DNA from 3 places in the Virgibacillus salexigens genome. Region 3 is predicted to be linked to each of the others. Evidence: riboswitches for the same ligand, from Rfam matches in the RefSeq annotation. Region 3 holds a riboswitch; each other region holds the start of a gene.

The links. A riboswitch is a leader RNA that binds a small molecule or an ion and turns the genes downstream of it on or off. The one in region 3 is predicted to bind S-adenosylmethionine.
Region 1: it holds a riboswitch for S-adenosylmethionine, as region 3 does, so the genes downstream of both, metK (methionine adenosyltransferase) here and BN990_RS17775 (sulfite exporter TauE/SafE family protein) in region 3, are expected to answer to the same signal.
Region 2: it holds a riboswitch for S-adenosylmethionine, as region 3 does, so the genes downstream of both, BN990_RS12600 (LLM class flavin-dependent oxidoreductase) here and BN990_RS17775 (sulfite exporter TauE/SafE family protein) in region 3, are expected to answer to the same signal.

Annotation. Positions count from the first base shown of each region.
Region 1 covers NZ_CCDP010000001.1:1,621,492-1,624,780, forward strand. Annotated here, with positions in the region: gene pckA (phosphoenolpyruvate carboxykinase (ATP)) at 1-916, opposite strand, end outside; SAM riboswitch class I at 1,182-1,289, shown strand; gene metK (methionine adenosyltransferase) at 1,425-2,627, shown strand; gene asnB (asparagine synthase (glutamine-hydrolyzing)) at 2,898-3,289, shown strand, end outside.
Region 2 covers NZ_CCDP010000001.1:2,611,140-2,614,428, forward strand. Annotated here, with positions in the region: gene BN990_RS12595 (ATP-grasp domain-containing protein) at 1-691, opposite strand, end outside; gene BN990_RS12600 (LLM class flavin-dependent oxidoreductase) at 709-1,761, opposite strand; SAM riboswitch class I at 1,849-1,967, opposite strand; gene dacB (D-alanyl-D-alanine carboxypeptidase/D-alanyl-D-alanine endopeptidase) at 2,036-3,289, opposite strand, start outside.
Region 3 covers NZ_CCDP010000002.1:984,076-987,364, reverse strand. Annotated here, with positions in the region: gene BN990_RS17785 (hypothetical protein) at 320-775, shown strand; gene BN990_RS22095 (hypothetical protein) at 1,275-1,427, shown strand; SAM riboswitch class I at 1,723-1,829, shown strand; gene BN990_RS17775 (sulfite exporter TauE/SafE family protein) at 1,944-2,831, shown strand; gene BN990_RS17770 (DinB family protein) at 2,870-3,289, opposite strand, start outside.

The DNA of each region.
Region 1 (3,289 bases), on a different contig from region 3:
TCGGAATTCGGGCTTTATCAACAATGACATTTTCTAAAACGGAACCAAAACGAATGGCATCAAATATTTGCGGTTCTTTTTCTTTAGATAAATTGATACATTTCGCATAACAGCCACCCTCAATATTGAATACACCGTTTGGACCCCAGCCATGTTCATCATCACCAATTAAACGACGATATGGATCAGCTGATAACGTTGTTTTTCCTGTGCCAGATAATCCAAAGAATAAAGCAACGTCTCCTTCTTTACCTACATTGGCAGAACAATGCATAGATAACACATTTTGTTGGGGAAGCAGATAATTCATGACGGAGAAAATGGATTTCTTAATTTCTCCTGCGTATTCGGTTCCACCAATTAGAATAACCCTTTTTTTAAAAGAAACGAAAATAAAAGCTTCTGAATTTGTTCCGTCTTGCTCAGGGTTTGCTTTAAAAGTAGGAGCTGAAACTACTGTAAACGCAGGTTGATGATTTAATAATTCTTCAGCTGTCGGGGTTATAAAAAGTTGTCGGGCGAATAAATTATGCCATGCATATTCATTGATTACTTGTATTGGAAGCCGATAATCATGATCTGCACCGGCAAATCCTTTGAACTGAAAAAGCTCTTTTTTGTCTTGTAAATAATTAATTACTTTGCGATACAATTTGTCAAAAACTTGTTCTTCGATAGACTGATTAACTGTACCCCAATCAACATTCTTTTCACTCACTTCATCACTTACAATAAATTTATCCCTAGGAGAGCGTCCTGTATACTTACCTGTTGTAGCTTGAACAGCACCAGTTGCTGTAAGCATCCCTTCTTCTCTATCTAAAATACGTTCAATAAGTTGTGGTACTGTTAAGTTGGTTTGTAAATGATTATGGGTATATAATTCATTAACCAAAGGTTTTTCCACCATTTTCATATTAACTACCTGCCTTTTAGTAAGATTGTATCAACGTCGAAACCTAAACGACCTTATCATGTTGAATATGTTTATTAGTATAACACATTAATAAAAATAGTCCATACTAAATATATAATAATTTTATTCAATTATCCTATAATGTTGAATCATGACAGCAAATTACTTCTTTTCCTTTTATTATAAGTAAAAATCGATAGACAATACGACGAAAGTAGTTGACACAAACGTTTTCTTTCGATAAGCTAAACTTCGAACGGATACTCTCTTATTCAGAGTTGGTGGAGGGACAGACCCGATGAAACCCAGCAACCATCACAATGGTGAAAAGGTGCTAATCTGATGCAAGGAACATCTCCTTGAACAATAAGAGCGAAAGGCGGGACAATCCTTTCCTCATGTATAGTAGGAAGGGTTTTTTTTGTTTTCTTTAGAACCTTTAATACTGAATGAGCATAATTGATAAATAGAGTTCCGTAACTGATATGTAAAAGGAGGATTTAGCAACATGGCTGCTAATCGTCGTTTATTTACTTCTGAATCTGTAACAGAAGGCCATCCTGATAAAATATCTGACCAAATTTCAGATGCAATATTAGACGAAATATTAAAAACAGATCCTTATGCACGTGTTGCATGTGAAACGACCGTGACGACTGGGCTAGTACTTGTAGCTGGAGAAATCACGACAACAACATATGTTGATATTCCTGCAATAGTAAGGAAAACCATTAAAGAAATAGGGTATACTCGAGCAAAATTTGGATTTGATGCCGATACCTGTGCTGTGTTAACTGCAATTGATGAACAATCGCCAGATATTGCAGGAGGTGTAGATACTGCTTTAGAGGCGCGTCAAGGAACGATGAGTGATGAAGAAATTGCAGCTATTGGCGCCGGAGATCAAGGATTGATGTTTGGTTTTGCTTGCGATGAAACCGAAGAGTTAATGCCTTTACCGATTTCGTTAGCACATAAGTTAGCTAAGCGCTTAGCTGATGTTAGAAAAGATAAAACATTAGATTATTTACGACCGGATGGGAAAACTCAGGTGACCATTGAATATGATGAGGCGGATGAGCCGGTAAGAATTGATACAATTGTAATCTCTACACAACATCACCAAGATCTGACAACAGAACAAATTGAAAAAGATTTAATTGAACATGTCATTCGGCCTGTTGTACCAAAGAAACTGCTTGATGATAAGACAAAGTACTTTATTAATCCTACTGGTCGTTTTGTGATTGGTGGACCACAAGGAGATGCAGGTTTAACAGGGCGTAAAATTATTGTAGATACGTATGGGGGATATGCACGGCACGGTGGAGGAGCATTTAGTGGTAAAGATTCCACCAAAGTAGACCGATCTGCCGCTTATGCAGCTAGGTATGTTGCTAAGAATATTGTTGCAGCGGGTTTATCGAAATCATGTGAAGTACAATTAGCATATGCGATTGGTGTGGCAGAGCCTGTCTCAATTTCGATTAATACATTTGGATCAGGAGTAGTCGATGAAGAAAAACTAGTAAAAGCTGTAAGAAAACTATTTGATTTACGTCCAGCTGGTATAATTCGTATGCTTGATCTACAAAAACCAATCTTTAAGAATACTGCAGCATATGGTCATTTCGGCAGAACCGATATCCAATTCCCGTGGGAAAAAACCGACAAAGTTGATGAATTAAACGCGCTTTTAAAACAATTTTAAAAAATGATAGAAGAATGACAAAAGAGTTTTCTCATTTCAAGCTGGGGAAGCTCTTTTTTTGATATCGTGTGTGTTAAAACCTAAGGTATATCACCTATTTACAGTGAATATCTTACCAGACAAGTTGGGATTATATAGAAAAAAAGGGTGAAAAATGATAGAAGTTTACCTATCTCCGTGTTAGAATATTACTGTATCATTTCGGTTTTGTTACAAATGGGTTACAGCTCAGGGTGATACGTTTATAATTGACGAGAGAAGGTTTATGTTATGTGTGGTTTTATCGGAATGCTATTTGATGAACCAATGGAAAGGTCAGCTCAAGAAATAGCTAACTTCAAAGAACAAAATAATATAATAACGCATCGCGGACCAGATGACGAAGGATACTATTTTGATTCCTATATGTCGTTTGGGTTTCGGAGACTAAGTATTATTGATATCGAAAGTGGTACACAACCATTAAGTTATCATGATGAACAAATATGGATGGTTTTTAATGGTGAAATATATAATTACTTAGAGTTAAGGCAGGAACTAGTAAATGAAGGTTATCATTTCGAGACGAATTCCGACACTGAAGTAATTGCAGCTTTATTTACTAAATATAAAGAAGAGGCATTTCAATTACTAAGAGGAATGTTTGCGATTTTAATTTGGGA
Region 2 (3,289 bases), on a different contig from region 3:
GCGCTTGTTGTTCCCCTGCCGGACAAAATAAATCTTCAATCGTGCAGGCATCTGCAGGACAGAGTTCAAACCCTTCAGATGTGTCAACCTTTACTGCATATACGAATTCTCCACCTACAAATTCGCAGCGGGTAATAGATGCTGATGGAGAATGAATGTATTCTTGTATTAACGTTACACCATCAACGGGTTCTTCAAATGTTTCACTTTCAATATATTGTTCTAATGCTGCTTTGCTATGAAACAGTTGTACGCCTAACCCTTTTCCAGCTCGATTGTGCTTGGTAATAAACGATCTCCCTTCGAATAATTCAGCTGCTTCTGATAATTGCGATTTCCCAACAGCAGCCACTGTTCTCGGCGTTCTCACTCCATATTTTTCCAATTCCAAATATTGTTGGACCTTACTTACTTCTAGCTGTAATGCTCGACTACCATTAATTACTGTTCTACCATGATACTCCAACCATGCTAACACTGCATTCGTCAATTCAGGAGCAAAACGATTCCCTCTTGTATGCGAAGAAGCACTCATTCGATTATAGAAAATTCCTTTAGGTGGTTCACTTAATAAATCGACCGTGCCATCATTCAGTAACCAGTCTTCATAAGGTAATCCCAATTCTTCTAATCTAGCAGTTAAATGGCTTGTCCATTCTGGATTTTCATGTAGGATATATATTTTACTCATTACATATCTTCCTTCCTTTATACCGTTGTTTGTTCTTTACGTAGTTGTTCGACTAAAGGCATAACTTGTTCAGAAAAACGTTTCATCTCTTCTAACTGCGGAGAGCATTGTAATAATAGCAAATCAACACCTGCCCTCTCATATTCGAGAATTCGTTCCGCTATTTGTTCTGGTGTTCCTATTAAATGTGGACGTAATCCTCGATTAGATACAGAATAATCCTTTAACTGAACAGCTTGTTCTAACTGTGATTTTGAAGTGAAATCTCCAAATCCACTATATCCACTTGTGTCTTTTACCATGGTGATTCGTTCTAATTCCGTAAGTGCTGCCGCTTCTGTTTCCCGACAAATTACATAAGCTGCCATTCCAAATGATCGAATCGGATCTTTATTTGCTTTCCTTCTACGTGATTTCATATCTTTAATTTTGTCAGCAACCTCTTCAACCGTGCCACCATGCATGACATAAGCATCACATAGTGTGGAAATTACCTGCTTACCCTTTTCACTTTCTCCCCCAGCGTATAACATGGGATTGGGGCGTTGCAGCGGCTTTGGTTCCAATTTTGTATCCTCAATTTGATAGTACCTTCCATGATAAGAAAAAGTGTCCTCTGTCCATAAACCTTTTAGTATATCGATAAATTCTGTTGTTCTTGCATACCGCTCATCATGTTCTGTAAAGTCTCCACCATACTGTTTAGCTTCTTCTTCCCACCAACCAGAGACAATATTAAGAGTAAATCGCCCATTGCTCATGCGATCGATATTTGCAGCCATTTTCGCAGTAACCGCTGGGTGGTGAAATACTGGACGCACAGCAGTCATAATTTCTATTTTATTCGTTACTGCTGCTAACCCAGCTGCAGTAGACCATGCTTCTAATGAATCTGCTTCTATTCCTTTTATATCATTTAAATAAAGTTCCGCAATTAGCGTTGTATCATATCCCCATTCCTCTGCCGCTTGAATAACTGTCTTCGCATATTCAAAGGTTGGCGGCATATGTTCATCATCTACATTACGTAACCATCCACCAAATATTGGTAACCAAAATCCATATTTCATTGACTCCACTCCCAGATGAATTTTTCCCAAAACAAAAAACTCTTTTCCGATAAGAAAAGAGTTTGAAATCTTGTTATTTCAGTTCTCTTCTTATCTTTCAAGTCACATGGACTTGATGGATTTGGCACAGTCTTTTTATAAATGGTTATAAAAACCTGTTGCCGAGGCTTCATGGGGCCATATCCCTCCACCTCTCTGGATAAGAACACAATATTTAATTCACTATATTAAGCCTATCGCAAATATGCTTATCTGTCAATTTTGATAACTCTTATCATTCGGAATGGATCATCATATCCAATAGTTGATTCTCCATTCGTTTTCCTTCTTCCTCATCTAATAAATTATTGAACATAATGGAAAATACAATTTTTTCTTTGTTCGCTTTTTCTGCATAACCGGATAAAGTACTAATGGTATATAAACTGCCTGTTTTGGCCTGAACCGGTAACCCATGCATACGGTGCTGTAAGGTACCACCAATGTCCCTTTCTGATTCCCCCGCAACTGGCAAGGCGTGAAAATAGGTTGAAAACCATTCCTTTTTTTGAATCACATATAGTAACCAGGAAATTTGGTTTGCTGGTATCAAATTCATATGAGATATTCCGGATCCGTCTCGCAACATCAATCCTTTTGTCTCCATCCCAAAATTCACAAGTTGTTTTTCTAACACATTTAATCCTTTTTCCCAACTACCTTCCCCATACACCTGCTTGCCCATTTCCTTTATCAAGATTTCACCAATTGTATTGTTACTATGCTTCATAAATGGAACCATCAATTTCGATAAGGGGATAGAATAACAAAAATGCAATAACTTTGTATTGGTTGGTACTTTAGCTATCTCCCACCCTCCACTATAGGTAATATGATGTTTAGTTAATGCCTGTTTGAACAAATCAATAGCGTATCCTGTTGGTTCCCATACCGATACCCACTCTTTCAATCCTTCGTGCCTATCGGGAATCTCGCCTGTTATCGTAATTAAATTGCTTCCATGTTGACGCTCAAATATTATATTTTCTTTTTTATTCGTTTCTACGGTAACTGCCTTATTATCTATTTCAATATATGTAGACTCCGGTGAAGAGGTAATTATAGGATTTTCCCCCAGCTTATTTGGTCTAATCTCCACCTTAATTGTTCCAGCATGATAGTCACTGTCTGGAGAAGCTGTTAAGGCTGAAATTTGCGCACCGTAATAATACGTTTCATCACTCCAAATCATATCTGGCGAGAGACGAACTGAATCATACCAAGTATCATCCCCAATAACCTTCCCTGAAATATGCTGAATACCCATTGCTCTAAGTTTGGCAGCAAATCCAGCGAAGTCTTTCGGTAATAAAGTAGGATCCCCTTTTCCTATTAGGTATACATTTCCTACTAAGCATCCCCCTTTTATTATTCCATCTGTACGTATCTCTGTCGAAAAGCGATACGCTTCACCTAATACAGCCAGACTGGCTGCTGCTGTCAACAACTTCATATTGGAAGCTGGACGTAATCTAGTGTCTGCTTTATG
Region 3 (3,289 bases):
GCTGTTATAGGTATAGGAATAATGTCATTTATTGCTATTCTAACTGAAATAATAATTTTCAAGAAGAAACAAACTACATCATGAATTTAGCTAATTGCTTTATTCAACAAACAGGCACAAAACAGGAATACAGATGCATCACCTATTAGAGTCAACGGCGCTTTCCATGGATTTAGAAGATGCTTTTCTTATGACTGATTAAAAGAGGGTGGCTACCCTTCTGAATTTAACAGATGGATGAACGGTCTTATAGTCGCATCCACGATTGCCGTTATGAGACTTGGAGATAATCAGGGTCAGTATAGAAAGGGAGGATAAGATGGATGAAACAGAATGGGATATACAAGAAGTTAAGCGTTTAAAAAAGAAGCAGTTAATCCAATACAATTTTGGGATGCTGTTTTTATTCCTTCTGTTTGCTTATTATGTAAAGACAGGTGGAACGTTTTTAGCTTTTTTAATTCTTTGTTGCGTGTTTTTTTGGATTATGGCAGCGCATACATTATATACCCTTAAGACAGGAAAGATGATTGGTACAAAGACAAACAGGCTTGTCCAGGCTTTTGACAGGGATCACAGGGGAGAGAGGCGCTGGAAGCGAAAAACAATGACAGAGGCTGTCATCATCAGTATGATTAGCGTTATTTTTACGGTGCTTTTGTTTATGATCAACTTTGACTCAGTAAAATTAGATTTTCCTTCTGATACTTTCCCGTTAATCGGGGGTTGGTTAGGATTTAATATAGGAGAAATCGTCAGAATGAATAATTTATAATAAACACTTTGATATTTTACAGTTACCTACATATAATTCTATCAATCAATTATTCATAAGAAAGGCTAATGCCATTTATTATAAAGTGTATCAAGATTATCAAAGGAGAAAGGGTGTTATTAATGAGAACCCCAAGTAGATATTCAGTGTTGATTGCTTTATTAATATTGATTGGCATCACATCGTTTGTAGTTTTATGGAATATGATTCCTGCCAAAGGTATAGCCTTTATCTTACTGGTAATTGTATCAGTAGTTACTACTCTTTCGTTAATTGGAACAATACTTTCTGCAACAGAAATCTACAAGGCAAAGGATCTGAAACACAGAATAATAAATATAACTTGCTTAGTAGTATCACTCACAACTTTTTTGATACCTATCACCTTTAATTTGCTCCCTAACTTAAAGATGTAAGTTTATGAATGGAGTATTCATCAAACGGGTACTTATCCTGAATAAGAACTTGGTCCATCGACCAGCATAAAGGGGCTATGAATATGTTGAGTTATTATAGTAATCTTTCTTCAGGGGTATGCGATATAGATAAATACATTGGTCTTTCATTTGATGATGTGGAATTTTATAGTGACAGATTAGCTTCCTGTAAGGGGGAAATTCGTGAGCCGGGAGTTGGGACGGGTCGAGTGTAATCGGAATTTTATTTTACGGCCTACTTGTTGCTTTTAGAGGTGTTATATTATCTCTTCGATATAATGGTCATTTTATTGAAGAAAGAAGGGGAATAGAAGGGGATGTTTCTATATAATGCATGTTGCGATTTAAGAGGGATTTTAATATCGATACCTTACGTCAACTAGCTTTCTTCATAGCTATCACTGATGTAAGCAATGTATGCGAACCTATTTAAAAATTCTGCAAAAGCTATTGACAAAGCTGGGAAGCTCCTATAAAGTGATTATTAAATTAAAATGATATACAATTATTTCCTTATAAAGAGTCGGGGGAGGAATCTGGTCTTTTGATCCCGCAGCAACCTCATGTTAGAGATGAAGGTGCTAAGTCCAGCAGACAAATTGTCTGAAAGATGAGGGTAAATGATCATACCTAAGCCCTTGTCCTTTGAAGGATAAGGGCTTAAAATTTTTTTAATTATAAACCATACTATATTGATCGGAATACTTTAATTAAAAGGAGTGTGTTGCAGCTTGAGAAAATTAATCATATTCTCACTCGTTGGTTTTTTTGCCCAATTAATTGATGGATCGTTAGGAATGGCATTCGGTTTAACATCCTCGTCTTTACTACTAGCATATGGAGTAGCCCCTGCAATCGCATCAGCTTCCATTCATATGGCGGAGATTGCTACTACAGCGGCATCGGGGATTTCCCATTATAAATTTGGCAATGTCGATAAAGGAATTGTATTTCGCTTGATGATTCCTGGAATGATAAGTGCGTTTTGTGGGGCAGCTTTTTTAAGTAGTATACCTGGAGATTTGATTAAGCCTTATATTTCTGGCTTCTTGCTTCTCTTAGGGATATATATCCTCTTCCGTTTTTTAATAATAAAGACAGATACGGGATCGAATGGGAAGCATCGGCAATTGAAGCATCGTTTTTTATATCCTCTTGCTATGATTGCGGGTTTTTTTGATTCCGTAGGTGGTGGTGGCTGGGGGCCAATAAATACCCCTGTGCTCCTTTCCCGAAAAGGAGCAGTGCCTCGTAAGGTAATTGGTACGGTGGATACAAGCGAATTTGGTATTACTATTTCTGCTACGTTAGGCTTTGTAATGTTTTTAGGATGGGAGCAGATTAATTGGATTTGGGTGTTAGCGTTTGTCATTGGTGGCGTATTTGCAGCACCACTTGCTGCTTGGCTTGTTCGGAAAATCCCATCCTTTATCCTTGGCGTATTAGTAGGAGGTTTTATTATTCTAACAAATGCCAATACGATATTAACAGAGATAGCTGTTGCTTCTAATATAACTACAATTATTTATGCAATAATGATTATCGGTTGGATTATTTCGATTGTTACGGTGGTTCGAAGAAATAGCAAATCAGCCAATCAATTCCAAAATGCGGGATAGCAACCAAGATACCCACCGAGTAGGTTTTGGCGGGTATCTTAGTTTATTCCTCTTCCATCATTCCATAAGTGAAACTGTTTTCTAATGTGAACAATTTGTCCAATATGGTATGCGTTATGCATGGTTATATGCGCAATGGTTTCTTCCCAGTCATGGAGGTGTATCGATTCTTTCACTACGCTTTCCCATTCGGAGTATAGGCTGTCGATTTTTAAAAGCGCTGCATCCCAGGAATGATTTTCATTATTATGAAATGTTTCCTTGATTGTTTGTAATGGATGATCCTTGTCCTCCATTTGTTTAAAGCGGTTTAGATGTTTCTCGTTGTAGTAAATTAAATGATTGATAATCTCCCGAATACTATTGGTTTCATCCATGCTTATCTTGGAAGCATCTTCTTCTGTCAGGTCCTTCACTGCAGTTTGGAAGGACACAAACCAGCCATCCGTATCATGGAC